4 regions of the Solibacillus sp. FSL W7-1436 genome follow, and region 4 is predicted to be linked to each of the others. Evidence: riboswitches for the same ligand, from Rfam matches in the RefSeq annotation. Region 4 holds a riboswitch; each other region holds the start of a gene.
What was found. Region 4 has a riboswitch for S-adenosylmethionine ahead of metA (homoserine O-acetyltransferase MetA). Riboswitches for the same ligand answer to the same signal wherever they lie in the genome.
Positions count from the first base shown of each region.

Region 1 (5,662 bases), 2.9 Mb from region 4:
GGCTGACAGAAGAAGAGCTGTGGCAGCAGCCTAAATTAAGTTTCTATATGCGGGATGCAGGAATGAAAAAGATGTTGCAGGAAGTGAAAAATCATGAACGACAATGGTAAGATTTTTTCGATACGCAATTACCCGTCACCAAATCCCCATATCCGATTAGATGAAATTACGTATTGGTCACAAGGACTGCGTGTAAAAGGTTTATTGGCGCGTCCTAAAGCCCCTGGTACATATGAAGCGCTTTTATATTTGCGTGGGGGACTCCAGTCAATCGGCATGGTCAGACCTGCACGCATTGCCCAATTTGCGATGCAAGGTTTCGTTGTATTTGCCCCGTATTACCGCGGTAATCGAGGGGGAGAAGGTAAGGATGAATTTGCCGGTGTTGACCGTTATGATGCGGTTAACGGCATAGCAGTACTGAAACAATTTATTGAAGTGGACAAAGTGAATCTATATGGTTTTTCCCGCGGCGGATTAATGGTATTATGGACCGCAATTTTACGGGATGATATTAAATCGCTCGTAACATGGGCAGGTGTATCGGATGCGACAGCAACGTATTGGGAACGTGTTGATATGCGGCGCGGCTTAAAAAGAATTGTGGGCGGTACGCCAAACAAAGTACCGGAAAACTATGATGACCGTACACCATTATTTGAAATCGAAAAACTTCAAAATCCTGTTCTCATTATTCACGGTACAGAAGATCAGCATGTTGATATTGAGCATGCGTATAAACTGGAGCAGTGCTTAAAAAAGGAAGGGAAAACTGTTGAGACATGGTACTCATCCGGATTAAAGCATCACTATCCCCCAAGCCTAAACCGAGACACTGTAAGAAACTTGTGTGACTGGATGAAACGACAATAAACATACAATAAAAAAACAGCATTTTTCTCTAAGAGAAAAATGCTGTTTTTAGTTAAATAAAGTAGCTGATTAGTAAATTATACTAATGGGCCGCCTTTTTGAACGATTTCTTCATCAACATTCTCGAATTTCTTGAAGTTGTTTTTGAATAGTTCAGCAAGTTCAGAAGCTTTTTTATCATATGCAGCTTTGTCTGCCCATGCATCACGAGGGTTTAATACGTTAGATGGTACACCGTCCACTGTTACTGGAATGTTTAATCCGAATACAGCATCTTTTGTAGTGTCAACGTTATTTAATTTCCCTTCGATTGCAGCACGAACCATTTTACGTGTATATGAAAGCTTCATACGGCTGCCTACACCGTATTCGCCACCAGTCCAGCCAGTGTTTACTAGGAATACTTGTGAACCGTGCTCGTCAATTTTCTTACCTAATTGCTCTGCATAAACTGTAGCAGCAAGCGGTAGGAATGGAGAACCGAAGCATGTAGAGAATACTGGTTCAGGCTCTGTTACACCGCGTTCTGTTCCGGCAAGTTTAGAAGTGAAACCGCTTAGGAAGTGGTACATTGCCTGCTCTTTTGTCAATTTAGAGATAGGAGGTAATACACCAAATGCATCGGCTGTTAAGAAGACGATTGTATTTGGATGACCTGCTACTGATGGTAATACAATATTGTCGATAAAGTCGATTGGGTAAGCGACACGTGTGTTTTCCGTTAAAGAACCGTCTGCATAGTCACATTCGCGTGTTTCAGGGTCTACTGCAACGTTTTCCAGAACTGAACCAAAGCGGATCGCATTGTAAATTTCAGGCTCATTTTCAGCAGATAGGTTGATTGTTTTTGCGTAGCAACCACCTTCAATGTTGAATACACCGTTGTCAGACCAGCCGTGCTCATCATCACCGATTAATTTACGGTCTTTGTCAGCTGATAAAGTTGTTTTCCCTGTACCAGATAAACCGAAGAATAATGCTACATCGCCTTCTTCACCAACATTGGCAGAGCAGTGCATTGGGAAGATACCTTGTTCAGGCAACAAGTAGTTCATAATACCGAAGATTGACTTCTTCATTTCACCTGCGTACTCAGTTCCGCCGATTAAGATGATTTTCTTTTCGATAGATGTTATAATGAATGTTTCCGATCCAGTACCGTCTACTTCCGGATCTGCTTTGAAGTTTGGCGCAGATACGATTGTAAACTCGGCAGCGTGTTTAGCCAATTCGTCTGCTGTTGGGCGGATGAATAATTGATGACAGAATAGGTTATGCCAAGCATATTCGTTAATTACTTTAATAGATAATTGAGACTCTTTGTCTGCACCAGCAAAACCATTGAATACATATAACTCGTCACGTTCTTTTAAGTAATTTAAAACTTTTACATAAAGTTTATCAAATACTTCTGCTGAGATCGGACGGTTTACTTTACCCCAATCGATTTTGTCTTTTGAAATTTCTTCTTCTACTATATATTTATCCTTAGGAGAGCGGCCAGTATATTTGCCTGTTTCAGCGCGCAAAGCACCTTCAACAGTTAGCGTTGCTTCTCCGCGTGATGTCGCTTTTTCAATTAATTGCGGAACAGATAATTGAGTTTTAATGTTTTCCCCGTTTAAAAGTTCTTTCAGCTCGTTAGCAATTTCTACCGAATTCATCTATTAAATACCATCCTTTTTTATAGTATTCCCTTATAGAGGGGAGTTGATTCCTAATTCAAAAATAGTATAACACATTAAGCGAAATAATCTATACTAATTGCAAATTATTTTTTTCGTAAATTTTGGCGGTTCGAAAAAAGTCAAAATTTGTTGACAGTACTTGTTTTTTTGCGTAAGATGTTTAATTGAACGGATACTCTTATCCCGAGCTGGTGGAGGGGCAGGCCCTATGAAACCCGGCAACCTGCGTATATTATATACGTGTTGGTGCCAACCTGATGCAAGGGCAAAATTTCCCTTGAACGATAAGAGTGAAAGGTAACGAAACGTAATATCCTTTCCTCACGTGTGATGAACACGGCTATGAGAGAAAGGATTTTTTTTATTTTGTTTTACAATTTCGTACTGAGCGAAAATTATATAGTTACAGCCTTTCAGACCCTCGTGTTAAAGCAAATATAGCTTGACGTTAAAAAAGCGGATACGCATTTGCGTAATTCTGCAATATAACGGACATGGGTAATGAGTACCGTATCAATAAAAAACAATTGCCAAAGTGATTTAGGAGGAAATGACATGACAAATCGTCGACTGTTTACATCAGAAAGTGTAACGGAAGGACATCCGGACAAAATTTGTGATCAAATTTCGGATGCCATTTTAGACGCTATTTTAGCTGCAGATCCAAATGCACGTGTAGCTTGTGAAACTACGGTAACAACAGGCTTAGTATTAGTATCTGGTGAAATTACAACGTCTACGTATGTAGATATGAAAGGGATTATCCGCGATACAGTAGCAGAAATCGGCTATACACGCGGTAAGTACGGCTTTGATGCTGAGAATCTTGCTGTACTGGTAGCAGTAGGGGAGCAATCACCTGACATTGCACAAGGTGTTGACCAGGCATTGGAAGCGCGTGAAGGTTCAATGACGGAAGATGAACTTGAAGCAATTGGTGCAGGCGACCAAGGTTTAATGTTCGGTTATGCATGTAACGAAACACCGGAACTTATGCCGATGCCTATTTCTTTAGCCCACAAATTAGCGCGTCGTTTAACAGAAGTACGTAAATCAGGTGAATTGGAATATTTACGTCCGGATGGTAAAACACAAGTGACAATCGAATATGATGAAAACAATGAGCCTGTTCGTGTGGATACAATCGTTATTTCAACACAGCACGATGAAGAAGCAACATTGGAACAAATCCAATCAGACATTAAAGAACGCGTTATTAAGCCGGTAGTTCCTGAACATTTATTGGATGAAGCTACAAAGTACTTCATCAACCCGACAGGCCGCTTCGTAATCGGTGGACCTAAAGGAGATGCAGGTCTTACAGGCCGTAAAATTATTGTTGATACTTACGGCGGTTATGCACGTCACGGTGGCGGGGCATTCTCTGGTAAGGATGCAACGAAAGTTGACCGTTCTGCAGCATATGCAGCACGTTATGTTGCCAAAAACATTGTAGCAGCTGGCTTAGCTGACCGTGCTGAAGTACAATTGGCTTATGCAATCGGTGTTGCACAACCTGTATCAATCGCGGTTGATACGTTCGGTACAGGAAAAGTAGCAGAATCACAAATCGTAAACTGGGTTCGTGAGCTCTTTGATTTACGTCCTGCAGGCATTATTAAAATGCTTGATTTACGTCGCCCGATCTATAAGCAAACAGCCGCTTACGGACATTTCGGTCGCACAGATTTAAATGTGCCATGGGAAAATACGGATAAAGCAGCTGAATTGAAAGAAAAAGCAGGAATTTAATATAAAATAAAGGAGCATCCAGTTAGATGGAGTGCTCCTTTTTTATAATTTCCATTGAATTTCCTATATAATAGGTAGAGATTATGTTAAACAATATATGAGTGTGTAATTATTTCTGAAGTGATTTATAGTATTGACCCTTCGCCACATATTCGGAAATAATCCGATCCATATCCGCGCGGTCTTCTGCAGTTACTTCACGAACAACTTTTGCCGGGCGTCCCATCGCCAAACAATTGGGAGGAATCACTTTTCCCGGTGGTACAAGACTGCCGGCACCGATAAATGCGCCCTCGCCAATTACGGCCCCGTCCAATATGATGGAACCCATACCAACTAAAGCGCGTTTCTTAATTGTACAGCTATGTAATGTTACTTGATGACCTATTGTTACTTCATCTTCAATAATGAGAGGGTAAGCGGGACTTTGGTGAAGACAGCTCAAATCCTGGATGCTGACACGGTCGCCGATTATTGTTTTGTTGACATCACCGCGAATAACCGTGTTAAACCAGATTGAAGTTTCGGCTCCTATTGTTACATCACCGGTAATTGTGGCATAGTCGGCAATAAATGCAGATGGGTGGATCGTCGGTATTTTATCCTTATAAGGGTAAATCATTTTCAATTCCTCATTTCTTCTATAAAATTGTAGATAAATCTATAGATATCGTAACAAAACGTGAAGATTTTTCAATTAACATTTCTTTTAAACTGGATTGTATTATAATTAAACAAATAAATAGTAATATAATGATGCCGAAGTTAAAGAAAGAGTAATATCGTAATTTTTTGACGCTTGGCAAAATCTGACCATAATTTAAAGGTCTCATGAGTATGACATAAAAATAATTTATATGTAAGGAGTATGGCCATGTGGAAATGGGAAACAGAGCAACAACCGAAAGCCGTAGTCGTTATTCTTCATAGCGCATATGAACATCATCGGTGGTACGCATGGTTAATCGAAAAGTTCCGCAGTTCCCACTTTCATGTTGTAATGGGAGATTTGCCGGGACATGGAGAACAGGGAAAGTATACAAAGTATCATGATGAGGATTTTAAAGAATACTACAAGTACACAAAAGTGTTGTTGAAAGTGGCACTGGAATATAACTTACCGCTTTTTATCGTCGGAAATGGGCTGGGTGCAGCAATAGCCACGTATGTGCTCCAAAACAATAAAATAGAATGTGCGGGTGTTGTTTTAACATCACCTTGGTTTAATTTAAAGCTGGCGCCGGGGAAATTGTCGAATGCTTTATCAAGCTTCAGCGCCATTACATCGAATGTGAAGCTGAAGCATGAGTTGGAGCCTCACCATCTTACACGTAATACAGATGTATTGA
Region 1 is NZ_JBBOWV010000001.1:348,933-354,594, reverse strand. Features, by position in the region: gene MKX73_RS01655 (NUDIX hydrolase) at 1-110, shown strand, start outside; gene MKX73_RS01650 (alpha/beta hydrolase family protein) at 94-873, shown strand; gene pckA (phosphoenolpyruvate carboxykinase (ATP)) at 951-2,537, opposite strand; SAM riboswitch class I at 2,737-2,852, shown strand; gene metK (methionine adenosyltransferase) at 3,117-4,313, shown strand; gene MKX73_RS01635 (gamma carbonic anhydrase) at 4,423-4,935, opposite strand; gene MKX73_RS01630 (alpha/beta hydrolase) at 5,188-5,662, shown strand, end outside.
Region 1: another riboswitch for S-adenosylmethionine. It lies ahead of metK (methionine adenosyltransferase); the one in region 4 lies ahead of metA (homoserine O-acetyltransferase MetA).

Region 2 (5,662 bases), 2.8 Mb from region 4:
GTTCAGTTTATCGAAACCTTTTTTATATTCTGATTATTCATCTTATAGACGCGCACTTTTTTAAAGTTTGCGTCCATATTGTTTCGATGCACCAATATTTATAATTACGGCCTTAGAAGCCACTAACTATCGTTTGTCCACTCTTGCTGTAATGAAATCCCCAATATACTGGATGATGAATACGACAACTAAAATTAAAACCGTTGCCATCAATGTCACATCTGTCCTGTTACGCTGGAAACCGTCAAGGAATGCCAGGTTACCTAAGCCGCCCGCACCGATAATGCCGGCCATTGCTGTATATCCTACTAAAGCGACAGCTGTAACCGTAATACCTGAAATTAATGCTGGTAAGCTTTCCGGAATCAGCACTTTCCAAATAATAGTAGAAGTTTTCGCTCCCATTGATCGGGCCGCTTCAATGACACCTTTATCAATTTCTCTCAATGCTATTAATACCATGCGCGCATAAAACGGTGCTGCACCGATTATTAGCGCAGGCAATGCTGCATTTGCGCCACGGATTGTTCCAAGTAAAAACTTTGTGAACGGAATCAATAAAATGATCAGGACGATAAATGGAATCGACCGGAAAATATTTACGAATGATCCTGTTAAAAAGTGGACAATTTTATTTGCCCATAATTGATTGTCGCTCGTTAAAAATAAGACAATCCCAATCAGAAGTCCGAGTATAAATGTGATGACTGTCGCAACAGCCGTCATATAAATTGTTTCATATGTTGCTTCGAGCATTTTACCCCAGTCGACGTTCGGAAATAATTGATTAAACATGCTCAATCACCTCCGTTTGAATTTCCTGTTTCGCTAAAAAGCTTAATGCTTCCGCGACTGCTTTCGGTTCGCCATTGATATGAATAAACAATGTACCGAATGAACCGCCCGTTGTATTCGAGATTTTACCATGGACAATATTTACAACTACGTCAAATTGCTTGATCATTTGCGAGATGACAGGCTGTTCTGTCGTTGCCCCGGCAAATATTAATTTGGCGATTTTGCCTCCTGGATAGTTGGCAAAAATTTGTTCTAGTGATGCTTGTGTTTCCTGCGTTTCACCAGAAGCCTGTGATACGAAGTTTTTCGTAATTGGTGCTTGAGGATGCTGGAACACTTGCAATACATCACCTTGCTCCACAACTTTTCCGGCTTCCATTACCGCTACTCTGTTACAGATTTTGCGGATAACATGCATTTCATGTGTAATGAGTACAATTGTAAGACCGATGTTTTTATTAATATCGAGCAGTAATTCCAAAATGGAATCCGTTGTTTCCGGATCAAGCGCTGAAGTCGCTTCATCACATAAAAGCACTTCCGGGTTGTTTGCCAACGCTCTTGCAATGCCCACACGCTGCTTTTGACCGCCGGACAGCTGTGAAGGATATGCTTTCCCTCTTCCTTTTAAACCAACGAGCTCAATCAGCTCTTCTACTCGCTTTTCACGGTCAGCTTTTGAAACACCTGCAATTTCAAGTGGGAATGCGATATTTTCTTCGACTGTACGGGACCAGAGCAGATTGAAATGCTGGAAAATCATACTTATTTTTTGACGCGCTTCTCGTAATTTTGCCCCGGAAGCTTTTGCAATATCCTGGCCGCCTACAATGACAGACCCTGTTGTTGGCTTTTCCAAACCGTTCAGCAGGCGGATCATTGTACTTTTACCGGCACCACTGTAGCCGATAATACCGTATATTTCTCCTTTGTTAATCGATAAGCTTACATTATCAACTGCCGTAAGTTTACCGTTTTTCGTGTTATACACTTTAGTAATATTTTGTATATCAATCATCGGTTGTACTCCTTCTAAATCGAAATAACCTGCTTGCTATTTCAAAATCATGTTCTTTTTCATCCAAAACCTCCGTTGAATGAAAAAAACCTTTCTACCATGACAAGTAGAAAGGTTTCACATACATTTATACGGTAAACCGTTCTCTCATCTTTCAAAGTTTAAACTTTGTGTGAATTGGCACCTTTGCGTAAACGCTGGTTGCCGGGCTTCATAGGGCACTTCCCTCCACCTCTCTTTATAAGAGTAACGTTATTAAGTTTTATTATTATGAATGTTACTTTATCACGACAAAGTGAATACGTCAATTACTTTTTTAATATTTCATACAAAAACGGTACGGATTTAAACGCATAAATTTTATCCGTTAGTTCCCCGTTGTCTGAAACGATTAAACAAGGTACACTTTCAATTTTCAACTCATATGGCAAATCCCCTAAATAATTGATATTTGCCATACCAAGTGGTAAATCTGGGAGTAATTTCTCAATTACATCCAACATTTTTTCCGACACTTCACATGTGCCGCACATAGGCGTATATAAGAAAAAAGCTGTCTGATCATGCTGTTGTACGTTCTGTTCCCACTGCTGTTTCGTCCATTGTTCCATTATACTGTCATCCTTCTTTTACTAAAAATTTTGCCTGTAGTAAAATATCCCTTAAGATTTTAGTAGGTGTTTTTTCTACTTCCACATATTCATGAGGTATGATTAGCTGTGTCGCTTCGGGATATGCACGGTTCATCAGTTTACGTAACTTTTCACCGTTTTTATCTGCATCAAACATCGTGATAATTTCATCTTGCTCATAGTCTTCCAATAAATCAATCAAATTGACTTCGCTTATTGTGCCATTTGTACATATGATCGTCACGTCCTCAGCTAATATCGGAAGTAATCTCATTTTATCGGCACGACCTTCAACAACGATGCATTTTCCCATCCATACACGCTTCCTTTCATCCGTCACCTTTATATATAGAATAACAAAAAAACACTAAAACCTTTAATTAGAAGGCTTTAGTGTTTCATATTATTGTTCGATTAATGCAGTGTAAGCATCTGCGTCTAATAATTCTTCAACTTCAGCTTCACTAGTTAACTCAACAGTAACCATCCATGCATTGCCGTATGGAGATTCGTTTACGTATTCTGGATTGTCCAATAATTCTTCGTTGATTGCTACAACTTTACCAGAAAGTGGTGCATATAGTTCAGAAACTGTTTTAACAGATTCTACACTACCGAAAGGCTGATCCTTTGAAATTTCATCGCCTACTTCAGGTAATTCTACGAATACGATATCGCCCAGTTCAGATTGTGCGAAATCCGTAATACCGATTGTCGCTTTACCGTCTTCAATTTTAACCCATTCATGCTCTTTTGAATAACGTAACTCTTTTGGTGTGCTCATTCGAAAACCTCCATAATATATGTAGTACAATCAAGTTCATTTTGCCATATTTCGTTCGGAAATACAATGTGAATAACTGTTTATTTCCAAGTTTCTAAGAAGTCAGACTCCTTAAATCCTAAAGTTAATTTTTTTCCATCTGTAACGAGCGGTCGCTTAATTAACATACCATCCGATGCTAATAGCTCCAATTGCTCATCTTCGGACATTGTCGGCAGTTTATCTTTCAGGCCTAATTCACGATATTTCATGCCCGAAGTATTAAAGAATTTCTTCAAAGGCACTCCGCTTGCTTCGTAAATTGCTTTAAGTTCCTCTTTAGATGGTGTCTGCTCAACAATATGAATATTTTCATAGTCCACACCTTGCTCGTCTAGCCATTTTTGCGCTTTTTTACAAGTTGTACATTTCGGATATTGGATGAATTTTACTGTCATGTAAGTACTCCTTTTTGCCCTGGATTTCCCTATATTGTAACGGAAATAGAAGGACAAATCAAAAATGTGTTCGCATGACCGGACATTTAATGGATATGGTTTTTATTAGAAGATGTGTGAAGATATTAGAACATAGTGAACTGATATTAGAAGAATGGCTTCACTTATTTGAAAATTCCGGTGACATATTAGAAGATAGTGTATTTATATTAGAAGTTTCCCGATATATTAGAACTTTTAAGATCTTATTAGAACATTTCCTGTTTTATTAGAAAATTCATAGAAAAACCGGGTGCACGGCCATGCACCCGATTACAATCAAATTATTAAACTACATATTTTTCTGCTTCGATCAGTTTCGCTGCAGCTTCACGTTTTTTCGGAATTAAGTTGTAAGGGTTGTTGCGCGTTAATTTACGTAATGCCGATAAAATCATACGTGCATCGTCACCTTCAACTGAAGCGATTAATGTTTCTTTCGCTTCTTTTTCGATCTCTGCGAATGCTTCCTGACAGAAAATTTGAGTATAAAGAATTTTTTGTGCTGCTTTTTCTTCTCCGTCACGCTCGATTGCTTTCTGTGTACGGATTACTGCAGATTCCATTGCGTATAATTGGTTCGCAATATTCGCGATGTTCACTAACAGCTCTTGCTCTGCATCCAGTTTTGCGCCATAGCGTTGTGCTGCTGCACCTGCTGCAAGTACTGCGATCTTCTTCGCATTTTTCACTAAATATTTCTCTTGCTCTAATGCACCTTGACCAATTTCTTCAGGCATAAGCATTAATAGTTCGTTTTGCAGTTCTTGCGCTACTTGTAAAAGCGGTAACTCACCTTTTAATGCTTTTTTCATAAATGTGCCCGGTACGATCATACGGTTAATTTCGTTTGTACCTTCGAAAATACGGTTAATACGAGAGTCGCGGTAAATGCGTTCCACTTCGTACTCAGCCATAAAGCCGTAACCACCGTGTAACTGAACCGCTTCATCCGCTACGAAATCCAATGTTTCAGAACCGAATACTTTTGCGATCGAGCACTCAATAGCATATTCGGCGATTGCTGCTGCGATTGATTTGCCGTCTTTTTGCTCTTCGTCAGACAACTGGCTTAAACGGTCTTCAAAGTAACCAACTGTACGATAGTTTAAAGATTCAGATGCATAAATGTGAGAAGCCATTGATGCGATTTTTTCTTTCGTTAAGTTGAAATCCGATAATTTTGTTTTGAATTGCTGACGTTGGTTCGTATAGGCAACTGCTAATTCAAATGCACGTTTTGATGCACCTACAGTACCTACCCCTAATTTATAACGTCCGATATTTAAAATGTTGAACGCGATAATATGACCGCGGCCCACTTCACCTAGCAGGTTTTCTACAGGCACTTCCGCATCTTCCAAAATTAATGTACGAGTTGAAGATGATTTAATCCCCATTTTCTTCTCTTCCGGACCTACAGAAACACCCGGGAATGAACGCTCAACGATGAATGCAGTAAACTTATCGCCATCGATTTTTGCGTAAACAACGAATACATCTGCAAAGCCTGCATTTGTAATCCATTGCTTTTCACCATTTAATACATAGTGTGTGCCTGCTTCATTTAACTTAGCTGTTGTTTTAGCGCCTAATGCATCCGAACCTGAACCTGGCTCTGTTAATGCATATGCTGCGATTAATGCACCTGAAGCCAATTTCGGCAAGTACTTCGTTTTTTGATCATGATTACCGAATAATACGATTGGTAATGAACCGATCCCTACATGGGCACCATGCGTGATTGAGAAACCGCCAGCCGGTGACATTTTTTCTGCGATTAATGCAGAAGAAATTTTGTCTAAGCCCAAGCCTTCGTATTCTTCAGGTACGTCAGCTGCTAGTAAACCTAAATCACCTGCTGTTTTTAATAGGCGTACAGAATGATCAAACTCATGGTGCTCCAAGTTTTCAACAACCGGTAACACTTCGTTCGTTACATATTCCTGTGTTG
Region 2 is NZ_JBBOWV010000001.1:431,153-436,814, forward strand. Features, by position in the region: gene MKX73_RS02220 (methionine ABC transporter permease) at 127-795, opposite strand; gene MKX73_RS02225 (methionine ABC transporter ATP-binding protein) at 788-1,816, opposite strand; SAM riboswitch class I at 1,961-2,063, opposite strand; gene MKX73_RS02230 (thioredoxin family protein) at 2,125-2,427, opposite strand; gene MKX73_RS02235 (toprim domain-containing protein) at 2,435-2,761, opposite strand; gene gcvH (glycine cleavage system protein GcvH) at 2,852-3,232, opposite strand; gene MKX73_RS02245 (arsenate reductase family protein) at 3,313-3,669, opposite strand; gene MKX73_RS02250 (acyl-CoA dehydrogenase family protein) at 3,996-5,662, opposite strand, start outside.
Region 2: another riboswitch for S-adenosylmethionine. It lies ahead of MKX73_RS02225 (methionine ABC transporter ATP-binding protein); the one in region 4 lies ahead of metA (homoserine O-acetyltransferase MetA).

Region 3 (5,662 bases), 1.5 Mb from region 4:
CTACCGTTGCCTCGTAGCCTACGAATACACCATTAACTTTCGCCAATGCTTCGAGCTCCTCGCCGCGTTTTGCAAGCATCACCTTATTCGCTGTAATGACATGGCATTTCGCCTCAACAGCGCGCTTTAAATAAGTAAATGCAGGCTCTTCATTTACAATCGCTTCAAAAACAACTTGCAGATTATTTTCCGCCAGAACGTCATCCATTGATTCCGTCATTAAATGTTTTGTACCCGGTACACGCTCACGGCTTGCATCGGTTACTAAAATCTTCGCGACCTCCAGTTCAACACCTAGCTTTTCGCGAAGCTCCTGCCTCTTTTCATTTAAAATATGGTAAATTCCCTGACCCACTGTACCAAATCCTAAGATCGCTGCCTTGATTGTTGCCATTGCCTTTCTCCTCCAAATTCTTAACACACATATATTAACGAATAATTCAAAAAATTTATCTTAAAGAAAATTCTATCCTATATAATACATGAAAACAAGAGAAATCTCTCCTAGAAGGACATTTGTTTACTGTAAACGGTCAATATTCATTCAAATTTTATTTTTTAAGAGCTAATTTAAGGACTGAGGTGTCATTTTTTCCAGTGATTTCTTGTATTTGGAGCCAAGTAGTGAAAGTGCTTTAGTATTTTCTAATATATTCGGAAATCATCTAATATATTTTAAAATGTTCTAATAAAAGTGCGATCTTCTAATATAAGCGTTCAATGTTCTAATATGGGTCTGAGATGTGCTAATATCCTCGCTCCATCTTCTAATATCGGCCACACTTTTTCTAATATCGCACACCATTGTTCTAATAAAACTGCCGACACCGTTTTCGCACGCGATTTTTGCTACAAAAATTGCATCCCTAAACGCCAAGTTCATCCAAATTCTAATAACATCACCATTTCTTCTAATATCCCCACAACTTCTTCTAATAAACGCTTCTGTTTTTCTAATAAAAGCCATACATCGCCCCCAAAAATTTCAGAAAATAAAAAAACACTAGCAAGGGGGCTCACTAGTGTTCCGGAAATATTTTATACTGCCATGTTTATATCATTATATGCCCGTAAACGATAGGCAGTTAAAATCTTAGTCATGACGATTTCCTCTTTTGCCGAGTAGTCAGGGACCGCGTATGGGCGCTCCACTAACTGAAATTCACCATATTTTAAGAACCACTCTCTGGCCGGCTGTAAAATATGGGCTGTACCATGAATTTTGTATTCCTCGGCAACTTCTTTTACAACATATCCCGCTGTGGCAAGATCGTGAGCTTGTTCAGAGAAAGCACTGTGTCCAAAAACATGCTGCCACATCGTATTCACATCCGCCAAAATTTGCTGGATAGCGCAAGCGTTCACAAATTCCTTTACGTCATTTAGTTCATAAATAATATAGGCAGCTACGTTTTGTGCACTGTATACTTTCCCCATTTTGAACAACTCCTTTTCTTCCCATGATGCTGCAACATCACTTTAAATTTTTCCGGTTGGTAATTTATTATCCCTATTGTATTACTTGGTATTCAATTTGTCAATAAAACTTATAAAAATAGTAGGGATTAATTTTCTAAAAATTGCTTAGCTTTTCGAATGGGAAAAGCTAAGCCTTTTTTTAAGGTATTATGCGTTTGTTTCCACCCCTACTTCAGCTGCAACTTTCGCTAATGCCTGTTCTAAATCTGCGATAATATCTTCTGCTGCTTCTAACCCGATCGATAAGCGAATGAGCTCTTCCGATACGCCTGCAGTTTTTAATTCTTCCGCAGATAACTGTTGGTGCGTTGTACTAGCAGGATGGATAATCAATGAACGGGCATCCCCGACGTTTGCTACATGCGAGAACAATTCCACGTTATCGATTACTTGGCGACCTGCTTCACGCCCACCTTTAATGCCGAACGTAATGATCGATCCGAAGCCGTTTTTCAGATACTTCTTCGCTAAATCATGTGTCGCAAAATCTTCAAAGCCGTTGTAATTTACGTATTCCACAAATGGGTGGTTTCTTAAATACTCGGCAACTTTTTGTGTGTTTTCATTATGACGGACAATACGCAAATGAAGCGTTTCAAGTCCTTGCAGGAAATTAAATGCCGCGTCAGCAGATAATGTTGGACCAAAATCACGCAATAGTTGAACACGAAGCTTTGTCGCAAATGCAGCGCCTGCTGTGTCAATTCCGTAGCGTAGACCGTGGTAAGAAGTATCCGGTTCTGTAAATCCTGGATGTCTTCCTTGCGTCCAGTCGAACTTCCCGGCATCAACGACAATCCCGCCGATCGTCGTTCCGTGGCCGCCAATCCATTTTGTTGCAGAATGAATGACAACATCCGCGCCGAATTCGATCGGATTACTTCCATATGGGGAAGCAAATGTGCTGTCGATTAATAAAGGAAGACCATTGTCATGAGCGATGTTTGCTACCTCTTCGATATCCAGTACTTTCAAGCTTGGATTTCCGATAATTTCAGCGAAGATCGCCTTCGTTTTATCCGTGATTGCCGCTTGGAAGTTTGCAGGATCTGATTCATCCACAAATTTTACTGTAATGCCGTAGCGAGGCAATGTAGTTGCGAATAAATTGTAAGTTCCGCCGTAAAGAGAACCTGCCGCAACAATTTCATCCCCTGCACCTGCAACGTTTAAAATAGAAAATGCCACTGCTGCTGCGCCAGATGAAAGCCCTACTGCAGCTGTGCCCCCTTCTAATAAAGCAACCCGTTCTTCAAAAGCCCCGACTGTCGGATTCATAATACGTGAATAAATATTGCCTGTTTCCTGTAATGCAAATAGACGTTGCGCATGAGCTGTGTCGTTAAATGCATAGGCAGTTGTACGGTACACCGGAACTGCGATTGCTCCTGTTTCCGGGTCTGGCTTTTGACCCCCGTGTAATAATAGTGTTTCTGGTCTTAAGTTTGTCATTTTATTACCCCCAAAAATTTAATCGATGGTGAAATCGGTGTTTTTGAGGAGGATTTTTTAAATGAAAAAAACCCTCTTCAGTTAAGAAGAGGGTTGCGCATGAGCAAGTTTGCCTCCTCTTATCTTTCAAAATGATTGTCCATTTTGTAGGATTTAGCACCTTAGTCAGTTCATCACTTACTGGTTGCCGGGCATCTCAGGGCCTATTCCCTCCGCCGCTCTTGATAAGAGTTATGTGATTTGTGTTCCATCGTTGAGTCTCAGTATAAAACATACTAATCCGATATGTCAACACAAAAAAATTAAAATTTTCAGATTTCTATTCTGATAGCTCTTATCTGTATTTAACGATATGCAAAAGTTCCCTTCCTATGAATTCGAACAGACACTAATAATCGACTTCAAGTAAAATATTGACTAAAATAAGCTTGAAGGCTATACCATTACGTTTAATTACATAAAAGGGAGATGTTCACGTGAATACAAAAGAATTATTACGCAGTCATACATCTGTTCGTAAATATACAGGAGAGGAAATTTCAAAAGAAACGGTCATCGATTTGATCGAAACAGCGCAAATGGCGGCAAGTTCTCATTTTGTACAAGCATACAGCGTTATTTGGGTAACGGATGAAGAAAAGAAAACGAAGCTTGGTGAACTGTCTAAAAACGAATTTCAGTTCAAAACAGCGGGTGCCTCATTCTTGTTTTGCGTAGACTTCAAACGTTTGCAAGTAGCGGGTCAAAAACACGGGGTTGATATTTCTGCTGACACGGCTGAAAACGTGCTTGTAGGGGTAGCAGATGTTGCATTATTTGCCCAAAACTTCGTAATTGCTGCCGAATCAATGGGTTACGGCATTTGCTATATCGGTGGTGCCCGAACAAATCCTAAGGAAATCAGCGAGCTGTTCAATTTACCGGAATATGTTTTCCCGTTATTTGCGATGACGATCGGCACACCGACAAAACGCAATGAAACAAAACCGCGTTTACCGGTAGCTGCAGTATTGCATGAAAATGGTTATGACGTTGATAAGTACGAAACGCTTCTGGATGAGTATGATGGAATTATGGAAGACTATTACAGCAGCCGCTCTTCAAATCAGAAGACGGCAACATGGACGAAACAAATGGCTGATTACTTAGTTGAACAAAACCGTCCGCATATGAAAGACTTCCTCGCTTCACGTGGCTTTACTTGGAAGTAAGCTAATAAAAACCAAAATGCTATTTTTCTCTCTGAGGGAGAAAAATAGCATTTTTTTGCTGAGCGTTAAAAATTGATTTCCATTCCGGGTCGGACGCTTTCCGCGGGCGTGGCCTGAGCCTGTAGTCTCAGGCGTCACGCTAATCCCGCTGGAGTCGCCTCCCCTCCATTCCAATCAATTTTATAAAATAGCCGTTTCTTAATAAGGATTTTCTTCTTATTCAACGGTACTTATACTTCTGCCCAAATTTCTTTATTTATTTCAACCCTTCAATCTGCAATGATTTTACAGGTTGGAAATCTTCACCTGTTTTTGCATACGTAATCGTCGCCTGGTCACCTTCTTGCAAGTAAATCGCAAATGGTGCAACTTCTGTAGAAACGATGAAGTTTTCACCTGTATTCGCCAGGAATGATACGATCGTGAAATCACCTACACGCTCTTTATAAACACGCACGACTTTTACCGTCGCCTTCGCTTCTTCGGCATTCGAAGTACCGTCTACCGTACTTCCGCCACGGCTTAGGGCTGTTTTATAAAGTCTTAACGCTTCATTTGGTGTAGTTCCAAATGCTGAAATTTCAGGATTTGCTGCAGACACGATAAAGTAATTTTGCAGGAATCCGTTCGCATCAAGTACAGCTGACAGCCAGCTTGCTTCACCGTAGAAGTTGTAAAGGATCGGCATTTCGCCTTCCCATTCTTTTTCGATGAATTTTTTCTCGATAATTTCAAGAGCCCCTTGTGAATCCATATAAGACTCTTCCAGGTTTCCGGTATAATACGTTGCTTCTCCGGTACGTGCATGTGTCAATGCATAGCCGAGCATCGAGTCAACGCCCTCTTTCGGACTTGTAAAATCAGTGAAATAATACATTTCCCCGTCTTCCATAAAGATCGGACTTACATTTGCTTCCGTACCTTCATCACTCGGCAGCTTAACATCCTTTTTGCCGACAAGACTGTTCCAGAAGCCGTGCACATAGTTACCGTAATAACTGTTTTGCAAACTTACCGCTTCCGGTGATACAGCACCGTCGATAAATGCCGGTACATCTGCAATCGCAATTTTTTCTGTTGCTCCTGTTTCCGCATCAACAAGTACAATTCCTTTTACATCAAAGCCGTTACGTGCCGAAATAAATTCGCCGTAAGAACGGATGTAATATGGTTTTCCATCTTCATCAATTTCCAGCTGCGGATCACCATAGAAAATTAAAGATGGGTTTTGAAGACGAATATGACGCTCCAGGTTTTTATTTAAATAAGCAGATGGAACATAGCTCATTTCAGCCTTCACAAACTTTGGATTATCGCTTGAATCTGTAGCACTCATCGTGAAATAACCAGGTGTTGTTTTCCCGTTGAACCACTTAAAGAACCCTGAAAACTCAACAGGTGCAATGTAAACATACTGATCATTCACTTTTTGAATTTGCAGATTCCCTAATTCATAGTAGCTTGTGTTCGGCACCTGTCCAAACGCTTTTTTCATTTTGTTTTTAACGAACTTCGGCGGT
Region 3 is NZ_JBBOWV010000001.1:1,733,035-1,738,696, reverse strand. Features, by position in the region: gene MKX73_RS08715 (homoserine dehydrogenase) at 1-394, opposite strand, end outside; gene MKX73_RS08710 (hypothetical protein) at 686-967, opposite strand; gene MKX73_RS08705 (hypothetical protein) at 1,039-1,437, opposite strand; gene MKX73_RS08700 (O-acetylhomoserine aminocarboxypropyltransferase/cysteine synthase family protein) at 1,627-2,931, opposite strand; SAM riboswitch class I at 3,048-3,162, opposite strand; gene nfsA (oxygen-insensitive NADPH nitroreductase) at 3,408-4,142, shown strand; gene MKX73_RS08690 (hypothetical protein) at 4,399-5,662, opposite strand, start outside.
Region 3: another riboswitch for S-adenosylmethionine. It lies ahead of MKX73_RS08700 (O-acetylhomoserine aminocarboxypropyltransferase/cysteine synthase family protein); the one in region 4 lies ahead of metA (homoserine O-acetyltransferase MetA).

Region 4 (5,662 bases):
GAGTGAATACAATATTCGCCGAAACTATGCAATGGACCGTTTACTAACAGCACTTGATCGAATTCAGCCGCAAATGGAGCAGTATAAGCCGATTAAAGATGTGAAGGAACGTCTGGAAAAGGCACTGCACTACAGTGAAACCGCGTTAGGAATCCATGTAACACCGGACAGACTGGACATGGGCCATCATTATACGCTTGAAGAGATTCAGGAGTTTTTGACGAAGCTTAGCATCGCATTTAGAGACCAACGTGTAAATGCTCAAAACGGCACCCGCTCCATTCAGGGGATTCATCTGCGCATGCAATACATCGAGCAGCTGAACAATAAGTATATGGACGCGATCCGTGAAACCGTGCTTATATTCGAAAAGCTGAAAGAGGAGATCATTCTTCAGTTCAAAGAACAAAATGATGTGAAAGCACAGCATCTTCAGCAGCTGGAAGAAGAGGCGACAGCTGTAAAAGCCCAAATGGATGCGATCAATGAAAAAATCGATCCGACGATTACGCTAAACCATTCCACGGATGAACTGGAAGAACTGCTCGCGACAAATGAACTGGATCAGATGAAAACCGAAACACAGCGCCAAAACCGTGAAAAAGTGGAACTTCAGCTGAACAAAAAAGCGGAAGAGCTGGCAGTGTTAAATGAACAGATTGCCCTTGGTACGGAGACGGTCGAACAGTTAACAGTGCGCTTTAAAGGAATCAACAGTGAAGGCGTGCAGCTTGAAAAACGCAGGACAGAACTTGAACAGCAGACAAAACTGAACCCTGAGCAGGCGATTAATGAAGTAAATGAAAAGATCGGGCTTCTTACAGAAAAGATCGAGACGCTTGAAGTGAAAATCAGTCTGCTTCCGGTAACGGCAGAACTTCAAAACGAATGGCACGGTCTGCTGAAAAATGCCAATGCCCATGACTTGGACGAAATCCGCAAATTGTATGTAAAACATGCCAATGTGATCGGCACAACTTGTGTCGCATCGGCCAATAAAGAGTTTATGGACAACTATCCGACATTTGATGTCGTCATTATTGATGAAGTTTCGAAAGCAACACCGCCGGAACTGCTGTTGCCGATGTTAAAAGGCGCAAAAATCATTTTAGTTGGGGACCATCACCAGCTGCCGCCGCTTGTAGGCGATGCGACATTTGAAGAGACATTGGAGCAAGTTGTGAAGGAAAGTACAACATTTGAAGAAAAACGGGAGCTTGAAAAGTTACTGGAAGAATCATTGTTCGAGCGTCTTTATAACAATTTGCCATCGCAAAACAAAACGATGCTCGCACTCCAATATCGAATGCATAAAAATATTATGTCAACTATCACACCGTTTTACGAAAATGAATCCGAACAGCTGCAATGTGGTTTGGAGGATTCAGATGCCGTACGTGATCATTTCCTTGAAACATCAAAAATTACACGAAATCACCATTTACTATGGCTTGATATTCCGAATGCCAAGCCGTATTTTGAAGAGCGTATGAAAGAAGGTTCGAGTTTATTCAATTTAGCGGAGCTGGAACAGATTAAACAGCAGCTGCTTGAATTAAATGCCGCAACAGAACAGGCGAAAGCTCAAGGGCTGATTCCACAGGACGCATTAAAATCGGTTGGTGTTATATCATTCTACGCGGAGCAGGTGAAGCGCATCAATCGTCTGATCGACCAGGAAATCAGTGTACCGCATTTACACATCCGTACAGGATCCGTCGATAAATTCCAAGGGATGGAGATGGATGTCATTATCGTCAGCATGGTGCGGAATCATGACAATGAGCGCGGAGAAATCGGATTTGCGAAAGATTACCGCCGTCTGAATGTTGCCTTGTCCCGCGCACGGGAACTGCTCATTATGGTCGGCAGTACCGAAATGTTCACAAAGCGTCCAAAGAGCGCGAAAACAAGGGATATGTATGCCCATGTATTAACGACAGTAAAAGAGCAAGACGGCTATTTTGCTGTGTAGAAACAGGGGGATTGGATTGAATGGATTTACAAAATACAGTTTTACAGCTGCAGAAAGAACTCACCCAAAATCCACCCGTTGAAATCAAAAAACAAATGCAGTATGCCATTCCGATTCACACATTGGAAGTGAAATATCATCCGGTAATGCGTAATGTCATGGATATTTTGATGAAAATGATGCTCATTTCATTTGAGAAGGCGAAACTGAAAAATGTGGAGCTATTAGCCGAAATTTTATTGGTGGAACTGTTATTTATTCATGATTTGACGAATAAAATGTTACGACTGGGTATGATTGTGAAGGAACAGGAATTTGCACTTACTGCCAAAGGGAAAGCACAGCTGGAATCGGGCATTTTTGAAGAGGAACTTGAAGAAACAAGTTATTTCATTCAATACAGCCCGATTCATGAACAGCCACTCGGGGGTGACCTGGAGGAATTTGCGGATCTGGAAGAATTTCCGGAGCCTTTCCCGACAATCGAAACAGAAGAAATCGAAGCGATTGAAGAGACGTTGCTCGTTGATTTTATTCAACAGCAACTTTCGGAACAGCCGGTGGCGGAAGATGAAGTACCGCATTATATAACAAGTGTTGTTTCGACGGAATCGATTCAGATTAATGATATTCCGGTCCTGTGTTTTTTACTGTTCGATCAAAAGGAAAACAGGCATTTTGTGCGGGTATACAATACATTGACACGTGTATGGGATGAACGGCTGGAAACCATCTTATTCAATATAGAAAAAGAACAGCTGCAGGAAGAGTAAAATAATATTTTTGGAATTATTGCAAAATTATAAAGTACATGATACACTAATGACAATTTAATAGTCTTATCAAGAGAAGCGGAGGGACTTGGCCTTATGATGCTTCAGCAACCTCTAGTCATACTAGAAAGGTGCTACTTCCAGCAAGGTGTGAACCTTGGCAGATAAGAACGGGTAAAAAAGCCCCTCTCAATTCTGTTTTGCTGGATTGAGAGGGGCTTTTTATATTGTTCCGGAACGGTTTCGTTTCGCTCGTAAAACAATGCATTGCCTGAATACCACAGATTATTAAAGGATAGTTGAAAAAGTTTATGAGGGGGAAAGTGGAATGCCGATTAATATTCCGAAACATTTACCGGCGGGTGAGCTGCTTAGAAAAGAGAAGATTTTCGTCATGGAGGAAGACCGTGCGAAAACGCAACAAATCCGACCGTTAAATATTTTAGTGTTTAATTTAATGCCTGAAAAAGAGAAAACCGAACTGCAATTGCTGCGCTTACTCGGTAATACACCATTACAGGTAGATGTGACATTTTTAAACACGGCTACATACGAATCAAAAAATGTCTCCAAATCGCATTTAGATACTTTTTACCGGACGTTTGACCAAGTGAAGCACCGTCGTTTTGATGGGCTCATTATTACAGGAGCGCCAGTCGAGAAAATGGAATTTGAAGATGTAGGCTACTGGAATGAAATTACGCATGTTATGGACTGGGCAAATGATCATGTCACTTCAATCATGTATATATGTTGGGGCGCACAAGCTGCCCTGTATCACCATTTTGGCATCGGAAAATTCGAATTGCCGAAAAAGTGCTCCGGTGTTTATTCCCATGTGATTACGGATTTAACCGTTGATTTAGTACGGGGTTTCAGTGATGAGTATGTGGCACCGCATTCACGCCACACATCGGTTTCGATTGATGAAGTGCGGGCACACCCTGACTTGCGTCTACTAAGCTACTCGGATGATGCTGGCGTGTTTATCGTTCAGTCGAAAAACAATAAACATATTATGATCACAGGGCATCTGGAATATGATGCAACGACTTTATCGGATGAGTACTTCCGCGATAAGGAGAAGGATCCGGACAATACGGAGATTCCGGTCAACTATTTCCCGAATAATGACCCGCTGCAGGCACCGAAAAATGTTTGGCGTGCTCATTCGCATCTGTTGTTCTACAACTGGCTGAACTACTACGTATACCAAGAAACACCGTACGAATGGCATTACGTCGATGAAAATATTGAATATCATATTTAATGCTTATAAATTAAAAACTGGAACATAACCCAAAAAGCTATTTTTCTCTAGGAGAAAAATAGCTTTTTTTGCTGAGCGTTAAAAATTGATTTCCATTCCGGGTCGGACGCTTTCCGCGGGCACGGCCTGAGCCTGTAGTCTCAGGCGTCGTGCTATTCCCGCAGGAGTCGCCTCCCCTCCATTCCAATCAATTTTAAAAAGTATCCATTTCTTAATAAGGATTTTCTTCTTATCCAAGGGTACTTTTACTTATTTTCCAACTTCTTTATTTAATCGCGACCCAGGCACGTTCGCGTTCGATCTGCAAACTGATTTCCCGCCCGAAGAAATCGCTTAATAATTCGTCTGTTAACACAACTTCGCGTGCATTGGCTTCGATATTTTTTCCGTCTTTCATTAATAGCACATGGCTAAAACAAGGCAGAATTTCTTCTACATGGTGCGTCACATAAATAAGGGTAGGGCCGTTGTCTGCTTCTGCAATCTGTTCAATCGTTTGCAGCAGGTTTTCCCGTTCGATCAAGTCCAGACCGCCACACGGCTCATCCAATATTAGAATTTCCGGATCCGCCATAATCGCCCTTGCGATTTGCACACGCTGGCGTTCACCTTGCGACAAATGTTCGAATGATTTATTCGCTAAATGGTCACAGTGAAAATGCTTCATGATCGAAACCGCATGATCGATTTCTTCTTCCGTCACATCATTGAACAGACGAAGGGCACCGAATTTTCCGCTGAGCACGATTTCAATCGCATTATCCTGCCAGTTGAAGTTATCGATCATCGCATTGCTCACCCAGCCGATCCGCGTCCGCAGTTTCGGTATATATGTTTTCCCGTATGTTTCACCCAATACTTGGACCTTACCTTCATTCGGCCAAATATAGCCGTTAATTACTTTCAGCAATGTCGTCTTGCCGGAGCCGTTTAACCCTAAAATAGCCCAATGCTGTCCCTTTTGTACATGCCAGCTTAAATCGTTTAAAATCTGTTTGTCATTGCGATATAAATGGATATTTTCAATATGTATCATTTAAAAACACCTCCACTTATTACTATGCACTTTTTTCCATTATTACGAAAGTATTTTTTGAAAATTGTAACAATTAAATACAAAAAAAAGCAAACGCATAATGTTTGCTCTCCTCATTATTTATATAATAACGCCTTCGACACCTGCTGCGCGGTGGAACAGCTTTCCGTTCCATTTGAGCGCCCATTGTACGACAGGCCCTAAGCCGAACGCCATAAATACCGTACCGACTCCGACTGGTCCGCCCAATACAAACCCTAATACGGCAACCGTTACTTCCATTGTCGTACGTGCGCGGTTGACACTCCAGCCGAGACGGTGCACTAACAGCAGCATTAGCGTATCACGAGGTCCTACACCAAGGTTTGCGACCATATACATTCCGCAGCCGAAGCCCAGCAGGACTACGCCGACAGCAAACGCCAACGTTTGTTCCAACAGCGTATTCGCATCCGGTAATACAATCAAAAATATATCAATAAAAATCCCTGTCAGGAACATGTCCAAATAAGTTCCGACTTTCGGCAATCTTTTCGTGAAAAACGTATCGACAGCCAGAATGAGCAAGCCTAAAATAATCGACCACATACCGACCGTTAAGCCTAAGT
Region 4 is NZ_JBBOWV010000001.1:3,214,805-3,220,466, forward strand. Features, by position in the region: gene MKX73_RS15880 (AAA domain-containing protein) at 1-1,975, shown strand, start outside; gene MKX73_RS15885 (nucleoside-diphosphate sugar epimerase) at 1,996-2,748, shown strand; SAM riboswitch class I at 2,812-2,919, shown strand; gene metA (homoserine O-acetyltransferase MetA) at 3,077-4,018, shown strand; gene MKX73_RS15895 (ABC transporter ATP-binding protein) at 4,284-5,054, opposite strand; gene MKX73_RS15900 (YczE/YyaS/YitT family protein) at 5,175-5,662, opposite strand, start outside.